DNA from 4 places in the Streptomyces profundus genome. Region 3 is predicted to be linked to each of the others. Evidence: riboswitches for the same ligand, from Rfam matches in the RefSeq annotation. Region 3 holds a riboswitch; each other region holds the start of a gene.

Region 1 (2,798 bases), 2.5 Mb from region 3:
TAGAGCAGCCCGGTCGCGATCCGCAGAGTCAGCGTGGAGGCGGGATCCCCGAACGCGCTGCCGGGCAGCGCGGCGACGCCGTGCCGCTCCAACAGGGTGGTGGCCAACGCCGCGCTGGTCGTGACGCCGCGCGCCCGGAGCGGCCGGCCGACGGGGGCGAAGTCGGGGTAGAGATAGAAGCCGCCCCGCGGCGGACGGCAGCGCGCGCCGGCGGCCACCAGCCGGGTGTGCGCCGCTTCGGCGACCCGCGCGTGCAGCTGCCGCGCCCGTGTCACATACGCCGTGATCTCGGGTGGTTCACGCAGCGCGTGGACGGCCACGGCCTGCATGGGCGCGGCCAGGCTGGACCAGATCTCGCTGGCGATCCCGGTCAGCCGCTCGCCGAGGCGCCGCCCCCACGGGCCGGCCGGCAGCCGCGCGAAGCCGACGCGCCAGCCGCCCACCGCGAGGGACTTGCTCAACCCGCTGGTGACCACGGTCTGTTCCCAGCCGAGCGTGGCCGGGCTCGGCACCGGCCCTCGATGGCCCAGCTCGGCGTAGATCTCGTCGCTGATCACCGTCAGGCCCCGGCGGGCCGCCACGGCCAGCACCGAGGCGATCCGCTGCTCGTCGGCGACGGTGCCGGTGGGGTTGTCCGGCACGGTCAGGACCAGCACCCCGGGGCGCGCGCCCGCCGCCTCGGCCCGGCGCAGCGACAGTTCCAGCAGCTCGGGCGCGGGGATGCCGCCGGCGTCCGCGGGGATGGGCACCTCGATCACTCGGCGGCCCAGCAGGGCGGCCTGCGCCGTGTAGGAGACCCAGGAGGGGCGGGGCAGCACCACATCCCCCTCCAACGCGGCCAGCAGGGCGAAGAGCAGGGGCTTGCTGCCCGGTGCGAAGAGCACCTGCTCGGGCTCGGTGGCCAGCCCACGGCGGCCGAACCAGCCGGCCGCCGCCTCTCTGGCCTCCGGCGAACCGACCACCGGCCCATAGCCGCTGCGGCCCGCGGAGGCGGCGAGCACCTCGGTGAGCCCGGGGGCGACGGGCAGCCCGGCCTCGCCGAAGCCCAGGTGGAGCGTCGCCAGCCCGGCCGCCCGTCGCGCCCGCACGGCCTCGTCGATCGCCAGCGTCGCGGAGTGCGCTGTCAAGGGGAACCACTCCTGTCCTGTGGTGGGTCGGCCGCCGGGAGCGAGGGGGCCGCCCCGGCACGGCCAGACGCGTCCGCCCATCCTTCCAGCCACCCACCCCCCGTCGGGGGCACCGACGCGCCCTCGTACGGGGTGAGTCGAAAGCCGCGTATCGCTCCCAAGCGCGTTGGTTACGGACAAACGGCGGTACCTGACAGGGGGGTAGGAAAACCCAACAGGGGTCCGCCGGGCGGGGATTCCCTGCTAATCTGTGGGGAAAGCGCCTGCGAAGTGGGGAAGCCGGTGAGAATCCGGCGCGGTCCCGCCACTGTGACCCGACGAAAGTCGGGAAGCCAGATTGCCGCTCGCAGGTATCACGCGAAGCCCACGAGGATGGAGCTGAAACGTCATGGGTTCCCTGCTGCCCTCACGACATCGTGCCCCGCGCCGCGCGCGGTGTCTCCCCCTATGCTCCCGCTCGTCCCCATCGGGCAGGATCCCGAGGTGAGGGCGCTGTAGCGCCGCACCTCCGTGCTTCCTCCCCCGGGCCGTGACAACCGGCCCTGGTGTGTTCCCGATTCACCTCATCCGGCGTTCCAGCATGCCGGAATTCAATCCGTGGCTCGATTCTTCGTCGAAGTCGAGTGGGCGAGACTGGGAAATTCAATGCGTACACAACCGGCGGGGGCTCCCCTGCTCGATTCCTTTCACATCTATGACACCACGCTGCGCGACGGTGCCCAACAGGAGGGAATATCCTATTCGGTCACCGAGAAACTCGCGGTGGCCAGGCTCCTGGACTCCCTGGGGGTCGGCTTCATCGAGGGCGGCTGGCCAGGCGCGTTGCCCAGGGACACCGAGTTCTTCCGGCGCGCGGCGGCCGGTGAACTCACCCTGCGGCACGCGGCGCTCGCGGCGTTCGGCAGCACCAGGAAGGCGGGCACCAGGGCCGATCGGGATCCGCAGGTGCGCGCGCTGCTCGACTCCGAGGCGCCCGTCGTCACGCTCGTCGCCAAGGCGGACCGGCGGCATATCGAACGGGCGCTGCGCACCGACCCGGCGGAGAACCGCGCGATGATCGCGGACACCGTGCGCCTGCTGGTCGCCGAGGGACGTCGCGTCTTCCTGGACGCCGAGCACTTCTTCGACGGCTACCAGCACGATCCGGACACCGCGCTCGGGGTGCTGGACGCGGCGGCCGAGGCGGGCGCGGACGTGCTGGTGCTCTGCGACACCAACGGCGGGAACCTGCCGCTGCGGCTGGCCGAGACGGTCGAGACGGTGCGGGCGCGGACCGGCCTGCGGCTCGGCATCCACTGCCAGGACGACACCGGATGCGCCGTGGCCAACACCGTCGCCGCCGTGGCGGCCGGCGTCACCCATGTGCAGTGCACCGCCAACGGCTACGGCGAACGCGCGGGCAACGCCGACCTCTTCGCCGTGATCGGGAACCTGGTGACCAAGCTGGATCTGCCGGTGCTGCCGGAGGGGCGGCTCGGCGCGCTGGTCGGCGCGGCGGAGGCGATCGCCGCACTGGCGGACATCGCCGACGACCCGCACCAGCCGTATGTGGGCGCCTCGGCGTTCACCCACAAGGCGGGGCTGCACGCCAGCGGTGTCAAGGCCGATCCGGAGCTCTACAACCACATCGACCCCCTGGTGGTCGGGAACGGGATGCGCGTCCTGGTCACC
Region 2 (2,798 bases), 1.8 Mb from region 3:
CGTTCTCCTCGGGGACCACGACCTCGCCGCCGTCCGTACCGGGGGGCGGGGGAGGGGGACGGTCGCCGTCCGGCCAGCCGCCAGGCTCGTCCGTGCGGCCGGCGCCGCGTTCGCCGCCGTCCGAAGTGCCGTCGCCGCCACGGGAGTCGCCGGGGTCGTCGGCGGGGTCGCGCGGGGTCTCGCCGGACGGCGGGGGTGACGGCGGCGGGTCCTCGCCGTCGCCTGGGCCGGGGTTCGGGGGTGGGGTCAGGCCCCGGGTCAGCTCGTGGAAGCCGGTCCCGGCGAGGCCGAGGGACGCCTGCGCGGTGGCCCGGATCCAGGTGTCGGTGCCGACCATGCCGCCGGTGCGGGCCGCCTGGTAGTCCTCGGGGGTGTAGGCGATGGCGCCGATCTGGTCGGCGAGCGCGTTGTCCGCGTCGGAGTCGGCGTTGACCTGTGCCGCGCGCAGGTAGTCCCGTCCTCGGGTCACCGATCCGCCGGCGCCGCCGGCGTCGGCGAGTGCCTGGACGATGAGGCCCGTGCTGTTGGTGTTGGGCGCCTCGGTGCTGACGCCGCCACCCCAACCGCCGTTGTCCGCCTGGTTGGTGCGCAGCCACTCCACGGTGCGGCCGATGGGCTCGTCGAGCCCGGCGGCGCCGGCGGCGCGGGCGGCCAGCATCGCGGAGAGGGCGAGGCCCGTCGTGTCGCCGTCCGGCGCGGACTGGCCGAACTCCCTGCCCTCGTCGCAGGTGGAGAGCTTCTGCCCGCGTTCGTTGACGTGGTCGCCGGTCTCGTCGGTGGGGATGTAGCCGAAGAAGACGCGGAAGTAGCCCTCGGAGCACTGCTGGCTGAGCAGCCGGTCGATGGCCAGCTGGTCGTTCTCGCCGACGCCGGCGAGGCCGATGACGGCCAGCGACTGGCCGAACATGTTGGCGTTGTTGCTGACGAAGCCGGCGAAGTCCGGGTTCTTGGAGTAGTCGCTGATCCGGCCCTTGTCCGGGCCCGAGCGCATGATCGCGTCGCGGGTCTCGGCGACCATGTCGTAGCCGCCGAAGTCGCGCGGGTCGCGGTCGGCGACCTCGGCCGCCACCAGGACCTTGGCCGCGGCGCCGCCGACGATGATGGCGTCGTAGCCCTGGCCGGGCACCAGGCCGTCCCAGGTGAAGTAGTCGCTGGCGTGCCGCTGGTCGTCCAGATGGTCGACGATCGGGTCGGCCAACGCGCCGTCCCCCGAGGCGTGCAGCGCGAACAGGGTGTCGATCATCAGCCCGTAGTCGGGCAGCGTGCCGCCCAGCGGGTTGCGGAGGGTGCCGTCGTCGTCGAGTTGGTCGGCCAGCCATCGGCCGCTGCTGCTCGCCGCTGCCCCGTCGTTCGACGCGTGGGCGGTAGGGGCGGCGGATCCGCCGGTGAGGACCAGCCCGACCAGCAGGAAGGTGGTCAGCAACGCGACCAGATGCCTGGGGGGCCTGGGGAGCCGGGGAACCGGTCTCCCCGACGTGTCAACCGACCGCGACATCTCTTCCATCCCCCATCTCTTGCGAGAAGACGAGGGGAACGGCGCGGGAGGCCGGATGTCACCCCCCTGTTTTCGCGACAGCGGTCCGACGAACCCCCCATGCGGTAACCCGACTCGCCACGTCGTCGTGGCCCACGGTTGCGCGACAGTGCCGGACTTGGACCGGCTTCCCCGTCATGGGAGGTGATATGGAGTTCTCTTCACACGAACTGAACAAGCGTAGCAGCCGCCCTCCGGGGAGCGGTGGTTCGCTGCCCGGCGTCCGGGAGGCGGCGCCTCCCGGGGTGTGGCGGCCGGGCCCTCCCGCTGTCCCGCCCGCGATCCGATGTTCGCGGCGGCGAACATTCGTGCGATCGTCCGGTGTCCCCCCGGCCTCCCGGGCGTCGACGGGCAAAAGACGTCGGGGAGTTGATGTAATGTGAGCACATAGTGGGCCATGGGTCGTCCGCTGCCGTCCGGTTCCCAGTCGTCGCGAATTATTAATCTTCGTGCAGTAGACTGCGCGCTTTCCCGGATTGTTGCTGTGGTATGGAGCCCCGTCGAGGGCCCATCCTCTTTGTTTCGTTCGCCGGTTGCCAATACACGTGCGAACACGTTGTGATTCGGACATTGTTCCCGGGGGCGGCACGCCGTGGTTATGGTGGTCGCTGACCCACCGTCGGACGTTGATCTTCGCGTGCCTTAACGCCGGGGACGGTAGCGGATGTGACCTCCTTTTCCCGCCGTTCCTCGGTGCGCCCGTTTCGGGGGCGCGGTCGCCTGTGCGCCGGCGGGTTCGGAGTGCTGGGGGCGCGGGCCGAAGCGGACGCCGGCCGGTCTGCGCCGGCGTGCGATCGGCGTACGCCCGGGCGCGGTTGGCGCGGAACGTCCCGAAGGTCTCCGGTCCGTGATCGCGAAGGTCGCGGGCCCGCGGGGGCGGCCGGAGGCGTCGCGCCGCGGTCGGCCCGACGCGCGCCCCGAGGGCACTTCACGGAGAAAGCGGAACGCGTCCTCGCGTATCCAGGGAATGTCCATATTGGTCCGCAGAGTCGGTTGAAATCTGACATCGAGGGAAAAATAATCCCGCATATCGCGGATTGGTGTTACATGAATGTGACGAGCTTCATGCTGGGCCCTCGTTGCGCCTGTCGGGCTTGCCTGGCGTTTACCTGCTCTGAGAGGATCACTTCAAATTCCTTGAAGGACCGAGCAGTTGACCACTGCTGCGGGTCGGCCTGATCCGCGTCTTTCTCAAGATCCTTCGAGTCGAATCCGTCTACACCGTAGATAAAGCTGTCAGGGGGCCAGCCGGATGATCGCTGTG
Region 3 (2,798 bases):
CTGCTTCCGCTGCTGCGACGCCTGCTCGCCGACGGCGATCCCGGCACCCAGCGTGAGCTGTTCGCTGAGGTCGAGCTCATGGCCCGCGCCGCCGGCCATGACGCGGTGCTGGACTCCTGGGGCACCGACCTGGAACTCCTGCGCCCGCGCGACTGACGGGCCCGATCGGCCGGCTGGCGCCGCGTCCTCGGACGGGGATGCCGGCCGGCCGAGCCGCCTCAGCGTCCCGGGCCCTCCGCGGCACAACCACCTGGCGAGGCTGCGGAAGGCCCGGCGCACTCGGCCGACCACCCCCATCGGCATCGCGCCGGCCCCGTCCGGCCCGAACCCGCCGTGGACGCGGGGTGATTGGTCATCGAACAACGTACGCATCGCGTGCCCTCCGGTGGTCCGACTCCTCGCCTGATGTCGCGCTGAGTAATTCTCAGTGTGCCACTAGACACGGAGAGTGACAAGGGTCTAGGTTACGGAGCGTGATGATTCTGAAGATTCTTGGTACGAGGCGACCGTCCCGGTCCTCCGGTTCGCCCACCGGCACCAGCGTGATGAGGGGACGCGGCCTCCCGCCGCCCGAGCGGTTCCTGCGCGCCGCGCCCCTGAGTGCCGAAAGCCCCCAGTCGACATCGGCCGCCCCCGGTCGGCCGGCATCTCGCCGAAGGGGCGGTACAACGAGAGTGCTTTCCCGACGCGGGACTCGGTCAGCGGTGTGCTCTCCCGCAGCCGCAGCCGCAGCCGCAGCCGCAGCCGCGCCCCGATCCGCCGGGGTGGCGTCGTTCCTGCCTGCCAGGGGCCGACGCCCCGCGCTTCGACGCCCTCTGGCCAGCTGGCGCGGAGGCGCTAGGCTGACCGACGCAGTTGGTTCGTCCTGTCCGCCAGGCAGGCACGTCGTAAGAGGGAACCCGGTGGGAATCCGGGACTGCCCCGCAGCGGTGAGTGGGAACGACCGCCGTCATACGCACTGGGCCCGTCGGGCTTGGGAAGCGACGGCCAGTAGGTCTTCGCCTGAGTGTTCAGGCCGAGGGTGCCCGCGAGTCCGAAGACCTGCCACTGCCCGTGGGCGACCGTCGCCCGCGGTTGTTTCGGTGACCTCGTGGGTGGGTCTGCGTGCTGACGACGAGTGCCCCGGGCCGTGGCAACGGCTCCGCCGGGTTCTCCGGTCGCTGTGCTCCTTCGCTCCCGTGCGTGGTCGCCGAGACCAGCCAGGAGACATGCTCGCGAAGGAGAGTTTCTTGACCAGCGAGTCCGCAGCCGCGGCACCACGGGCCACGGTGTACGGCTATCCCCGCCAGGGGGCCAACCGTCAGCTGAAGAGGGCGATCGAGGGGTACTGGAAGGGCCGCGTCACCGCCCAGGATCTGCTCGACACCGCCTCAGAACTGCGTCAAGCCAACTGGCGACAGCTCGCCGACGCCGGCGTGCACGAGGTCCCCACCGGAGACTTCTCGTTCTACGACCACGTGCTGGACACCAGCGTGATGGTCGGCGCCATCCCGCCACGGCACCGCTCGGCCGTCGAGGCCGATGCCCTGGCCGGCTACTTCGCCATGGCTCGCGGCACCCAGGATGTCGCGCCGCTGGAGATGACCAAGTGGTTCGACACCAACTACCACTACCTGGTCCCCGAACTCGGCCCTGACACCGTCTTCACCGCCGACTCCGGCAGGCAACGTGCCGAGTTGGGCGAGGCGCTCGCCCTCGGGCTGACCGCTCGCCCCGTTCTGGTGGGCCCGATCACCTATCTGCTGCTGGCCAAGCCCGCTCCCGGCGTCGCCGATGACTTCGAGCCGCTGACCCTGCTGGACCGCCTGCTGCCGGTCTATGCCGAGGTGTTGGCCGATCTGCGCGCCGCGGGTGCCGGCTGGGTGCAGATCGACGAGCCGGCACTGGTCCAGGACCGTACCCCCGCCGAGTTGGCCGCGGCGGCGCGCGCCTACCGCGATCTCGGTGCCCTGGTGGACCGTCCCAAGCTGTTGGTCGCCTCCTACTTCGACCGCCTCGGTGAGGCCCTGCCCGTTCTGGCGAAGGCCCCTGTGGAGGGCCTGGCCATCGACTTCACCGGGTCCGCCGCCGGCAACCTGGAGGATCTCGCAGCCGCCGGCGGTCTGCCGGGGAAGCGGTTGGTCGCCGGCGTGGTCAACGGCCGCAACGTGTGGATCAACGATCTCGAACGGTCGCTGGCGACCCTGGCCACGCTCCTGGGTCTGGCCGGCAGCGTCGATGTGGCCGCTTCCTGCTCCTTGCTGCACGTCCCACTGGACGCCACGGCGGAGCGGGACATCGACCAGCAGATTCTGCGCTGGCTGGCCTTCGCCCGTCAGAAGGTCACCGAGATCGTCACCCTGACCCGGGGCCTGGCCGAGGGCAGCGGCGCGATCGCAGCCCAACTCGCCGCCAACCGCGCCGATCTGGCCTCCCGCGCCGGGTCCCCGATCACCCGTGACCCGGCCGTGCGGGCCCGCGCCGCCGCGATCACCGAGGCGGACGGCCGCCGTTCGCAGCCCTACCCCGAGCGCACCGCCGCCCAGCGGGCCCATCTGGCGCTGCCGCCCCTGCCCACCACCACCATCGGCTCCTTTCCACAGACCGTCGAGCTCCGCACGGCCAGGGCCGATCTGCGGGCCGGTCGGCTCGACGCGCCCGGCTACGAGGAGCGGGTGCGGCACGAGGTCCGCGAGACGATCGCCTTCCAGGAGAAGGCCGGGATCGATGTCCTGGTGCACGGCGAACCCGAGCGCAACGACATGGTGCAGTACTTCGCCGAGCAGCTCACCGGCTATCTGGCCACCCAACACGGATGG
Region 4 (2,798 bases), 700 kb from region 3:
CTCGGTGTCGCTGACACCCTTGACGAACTCGACGGCGCCGCCGAGCCCGAACCGCTCCAACGCGTCCCGCACCGGGCCCGACTCCGGACGGTTGCCCACCACCAGCAGATGCGTCTCGGGGCGTTCGGTGCGCAGCTTGGCCAGCGCCTCGACCAGGAACACCAGGCCCTTGAGCGGGGCGTCGGCGCTCGATGTGGTGATGATCCGGCCCGGCACCCGGGGCGTGGCGGGATCAGGGCGGAAGACCCGGGTGTCGGCGCCTATCGGCACCACCGAGACGCGGTCGGCCGGCACCGCGAAGTCCTCCACGATCTCCCGGCGCGAGGAGCCGGAGACGGTGAGCACGGCGGGCAGCCGCCGGGCGACCCGCCCCTGCATGCGGGTGAAGCCGTACCAGCGACGCAGCGCGTACCGGCGCCGGCGCCCCTCGGCCGCCGCCAGCTCAAGCCGGCGATCGACGGTGATGGGGTGGTGGATGGTGGTGACCAGCGGCAGGCCGAGGCGCCGGCTGCCCAACAGGCCGTAGCCCAGCGTCTGGTTGTCGTGCACCACATCGAACTCGCCGCGCCGCGCGGCGAGTTCGCGGCGGGCGCGGAGCGAGAAGGTGAGCGGCTCGGGGAAGCCGCCGGTCCACATGGTGGCGACCTCAAGGGCGTCGATCCAGTCCCGGTACTCCTTGCGCCCAGGGGTGCGGAACGGGTCCGGCTGCCGGTAGAGGTCCAGGCTGGGCAGCTTGCGCAGCTCGACGCCCGGATCCAGCTCGGGGTAGGGCTGGGCGCCGATCACCTCGACCCGGTGGCCGAGCGCGGCCAGCTCCCGGGAGAGATGCCGGACATAGACGCCCTGGCCGCCGCAGAAGGGGTTCCCCTTGTAACTGAGCAGCGCGATCCTGATCGGGCGATCCGCCCCGGCCTCCGCCGCCACACACGCTCCCTCGGTCTGCCGCCACCTACTCGCGGGTACGGACGAACACTACTCGCCGGGGGTCGGGTGGAATTGCGGCGGGTGGGGCGATTATCGCCCTCCGTCGACGCCCCGCACCAGGCGGCCTCGGGCCGCTCCGGGCTCCGCGCGGCCCCCGGGCCCCGAGCGGCCGGCGGAGGCGGGGAGCGGGGCCGTTAGAGTGAGCCCATCAGTTCACTCACGTGTGGGGAAATTCGGTGCGAATCCGACGCTGACCCGCAGCCGTGAGCGCGACGCCTCCGGCGCCGCGCGAGCCGGAACGCCCACCCGTGAAAGGCACTGGCTTCGGTCGTCGACTCGGCGACCGACACCGTCGAGGAGTACGGCGTCGCGCCCGGTGCCGCGTGACGCGTCGCGGCGTCATGGCGGTTGGCGTGCCGGCGACCGGCACAGCGAAAGGCTTCCGCGTGTTCATCCCCCGCACCTCGTTCAGGGGCGCGCCGCGCGGCGCCGCCGCCCCCGCGCGCGCCACCGGCCCGCGCGGTCGTGCGCGCCGGGCGCGCCTTTGCGCGCTCGCGCTCCCCGGCGCGGGCGCCCTGTTGCTCACCGCGCTGGCGCCGACCGCGCTCGCCGAGGACCCGGTGGCGCCGGCCCCGGCGGAAGCGCCCGAGGCCCTCTTCGGCGACGCCGACCCCAGCTACGACGGGGTGTGGCGGCAGTCCTACGCGCTGCTCGCCCAGCACACCTCGGGCTACACCCCGGCCGAGGAAGCGGTCGACTGGCTGGTCGGCCAGCAGTGCGCGGACGGCTCGTTCCTCGCCTTCCGGGCCGACCCGGGCGAGCCCTGCGCGGACGTCACCGCGTCCGAGTCCAACGCCACGGCGCTGGCCGTGCAGGCCCTGGCGGCCGTGGGCGGCCACGAGGACGCGGTGGACGCCGGCGTCGACTGGCTGACCGGCGTGCAGAACGAGGACGGCGGCTGGGGCTTCTCCCCCGGCGGCGCCAGCGACGCGAACTCAACCGCCGTGGTGGTCGGCGCGCTCGCCGCCGCCGGCGTCGACCCCAACGGGGTGGTGCGCGAGGGCAGTTCGGGCTACTCCGCGCTGGAAGGTCTCCAACTGGGCTGCGAGGCGCCCGAGGAGCAGCGCGGCGCGTTCGCCTGGCAGCCGGACGAGGAGTCCGGCCAGCTGTTCGCCAGCGACATGGCGACGGTGGACGCGGTGTTGGCGTCCTACGGCAGCGGGCTGCTCGTCGCCCCCGGGACCGCGAACACGCCCGTCACCCCGCTGGACTGCGCCGACGACGAGGCGGAGGCGGCGGCCGGGCCGGCCGGCGCCGCCCAACTGGTCGGCGCGCTGGAGCGGGGCGAGGGCCGGCTTGAGTCCACGCCCCCTGGCGGCGAGACCCAGCCGGACTTCGGCACCACGGCTCGCGCGGTGCTGGCCCTGTCGGCCGGCGGCCACCACGAGGAGGCCCAGGCCCCGCTGGAGTGGCTGCGCACCCACCACGCCGAGTGGGCCGACCACGCCACCAACCCGACGGCGCTCGGCCTGCTGGTGCTCGTCGCGCGGGCGACCGACACCTCGCCCACGGACTTCGGCGGCACCAACCTGCTGACCCTGCTGGCGGAACTCGGCCCCGACCCGGCCGAGACCCCCGCCGGCCACAAGGACGCGGCGGACAACGCCTCGGACGACGACGGCATGGGCCCCCTCCCCTGGATCATCGGCGCCGGCCTCCTCGCCGGCATCCTCATCGGCACCCTCCTCAGCTTCCGCCGCAAAGCGGCAGCCGCCGACGACGCGACAGCCTGCGAGGGCGACGGCCCCCGTCCGGCGAACGCCGAGGACGACGACGCGGCCGACGTGACCGACGGCGACAAGCCGACCGAGGCC

The links. A riboswitch is a leader RNA that binds a small molecule or an ion and turns the genes downstream of it on or off. The one in region 3 is predicted to bind cobalamin.
Region 1: another riboswitch for cobalamin. It lies ahead of cimA (citramalate synthase); the one in region 3 lies ahead of metE (5-methyltetrahydropteroyltriglutamate--homocysteine S-methyltransferase).
Region 2: another riboswitch for cobalamin. It lies ahead of K4G22_RS27240 (MSCRAMM family adhesin SdrC); the one in region 3 lies ahead of metE (5-methyltetrahydropteroyltriglutamate--homocysteine S-methyltransferase).
Region 4: another riboswitch for cobalamin. It lies ahead of K4G22_RS23165 (SCO2321 family membrane protein); the one in region 3 lies ahead of metE (5-methyltetrahydropteroyltriglutamate--homocysteine S-methyltransferase).

The regions. Positions count from the first base shown of each region.
Region 1 covers NZ_CP082362.1:7,000,859-7,003,656, forward strand. The annotation lists gene K4G22_RS29380 (pyridoxal phosphate-dependent aminotransferase) at 1-1,127, opposite strand, end outside; cobalamin riboswitch at 1,345-1,482, shown strand; gene cimA (citramalate synthase) at 1,773-2,798, shown strand, end outside.
Region 2 covers NZ_CP082362.1:6,300,716-6,303,513, forward strand. The annotation lists gene K4G22_RS27240 (MSCRAMM family adhesin SdrC) at 1-1,423, opposite strand, end outside; adenosylcobalamin (AdoCbl) riboswitch at 1,552-1,693, opposite strand.
Region 3 covers NZ_CP082362.1:4,539,915-4,542,712, forward strand. The annotation lists gene K4G22_RS20055 (hypothetical protein) at 1-156, shown strand, start outside; cobalamin riboswitch at 839-1,063, shown strand; gene metE (5-methyltetrahydropteroyltriglutamate--homocysteine S-methyltransferase) at 1,230-2,798, shown strand, end outside.
Region 4 covers NZ_CP082362.1:5,235,336-5,238,133, reverse strand. The annotation lists gene K4G22_RS23170 (glycosyltransferase family 4 protein) at 1-924, opposite strand, end outside; cobalamin riboswitch at 1,129-1,248, shown strand; gene K4G22_RS23165 (SCO2321 family membrane protein) at 1,371-2,798, shown strand, end outside.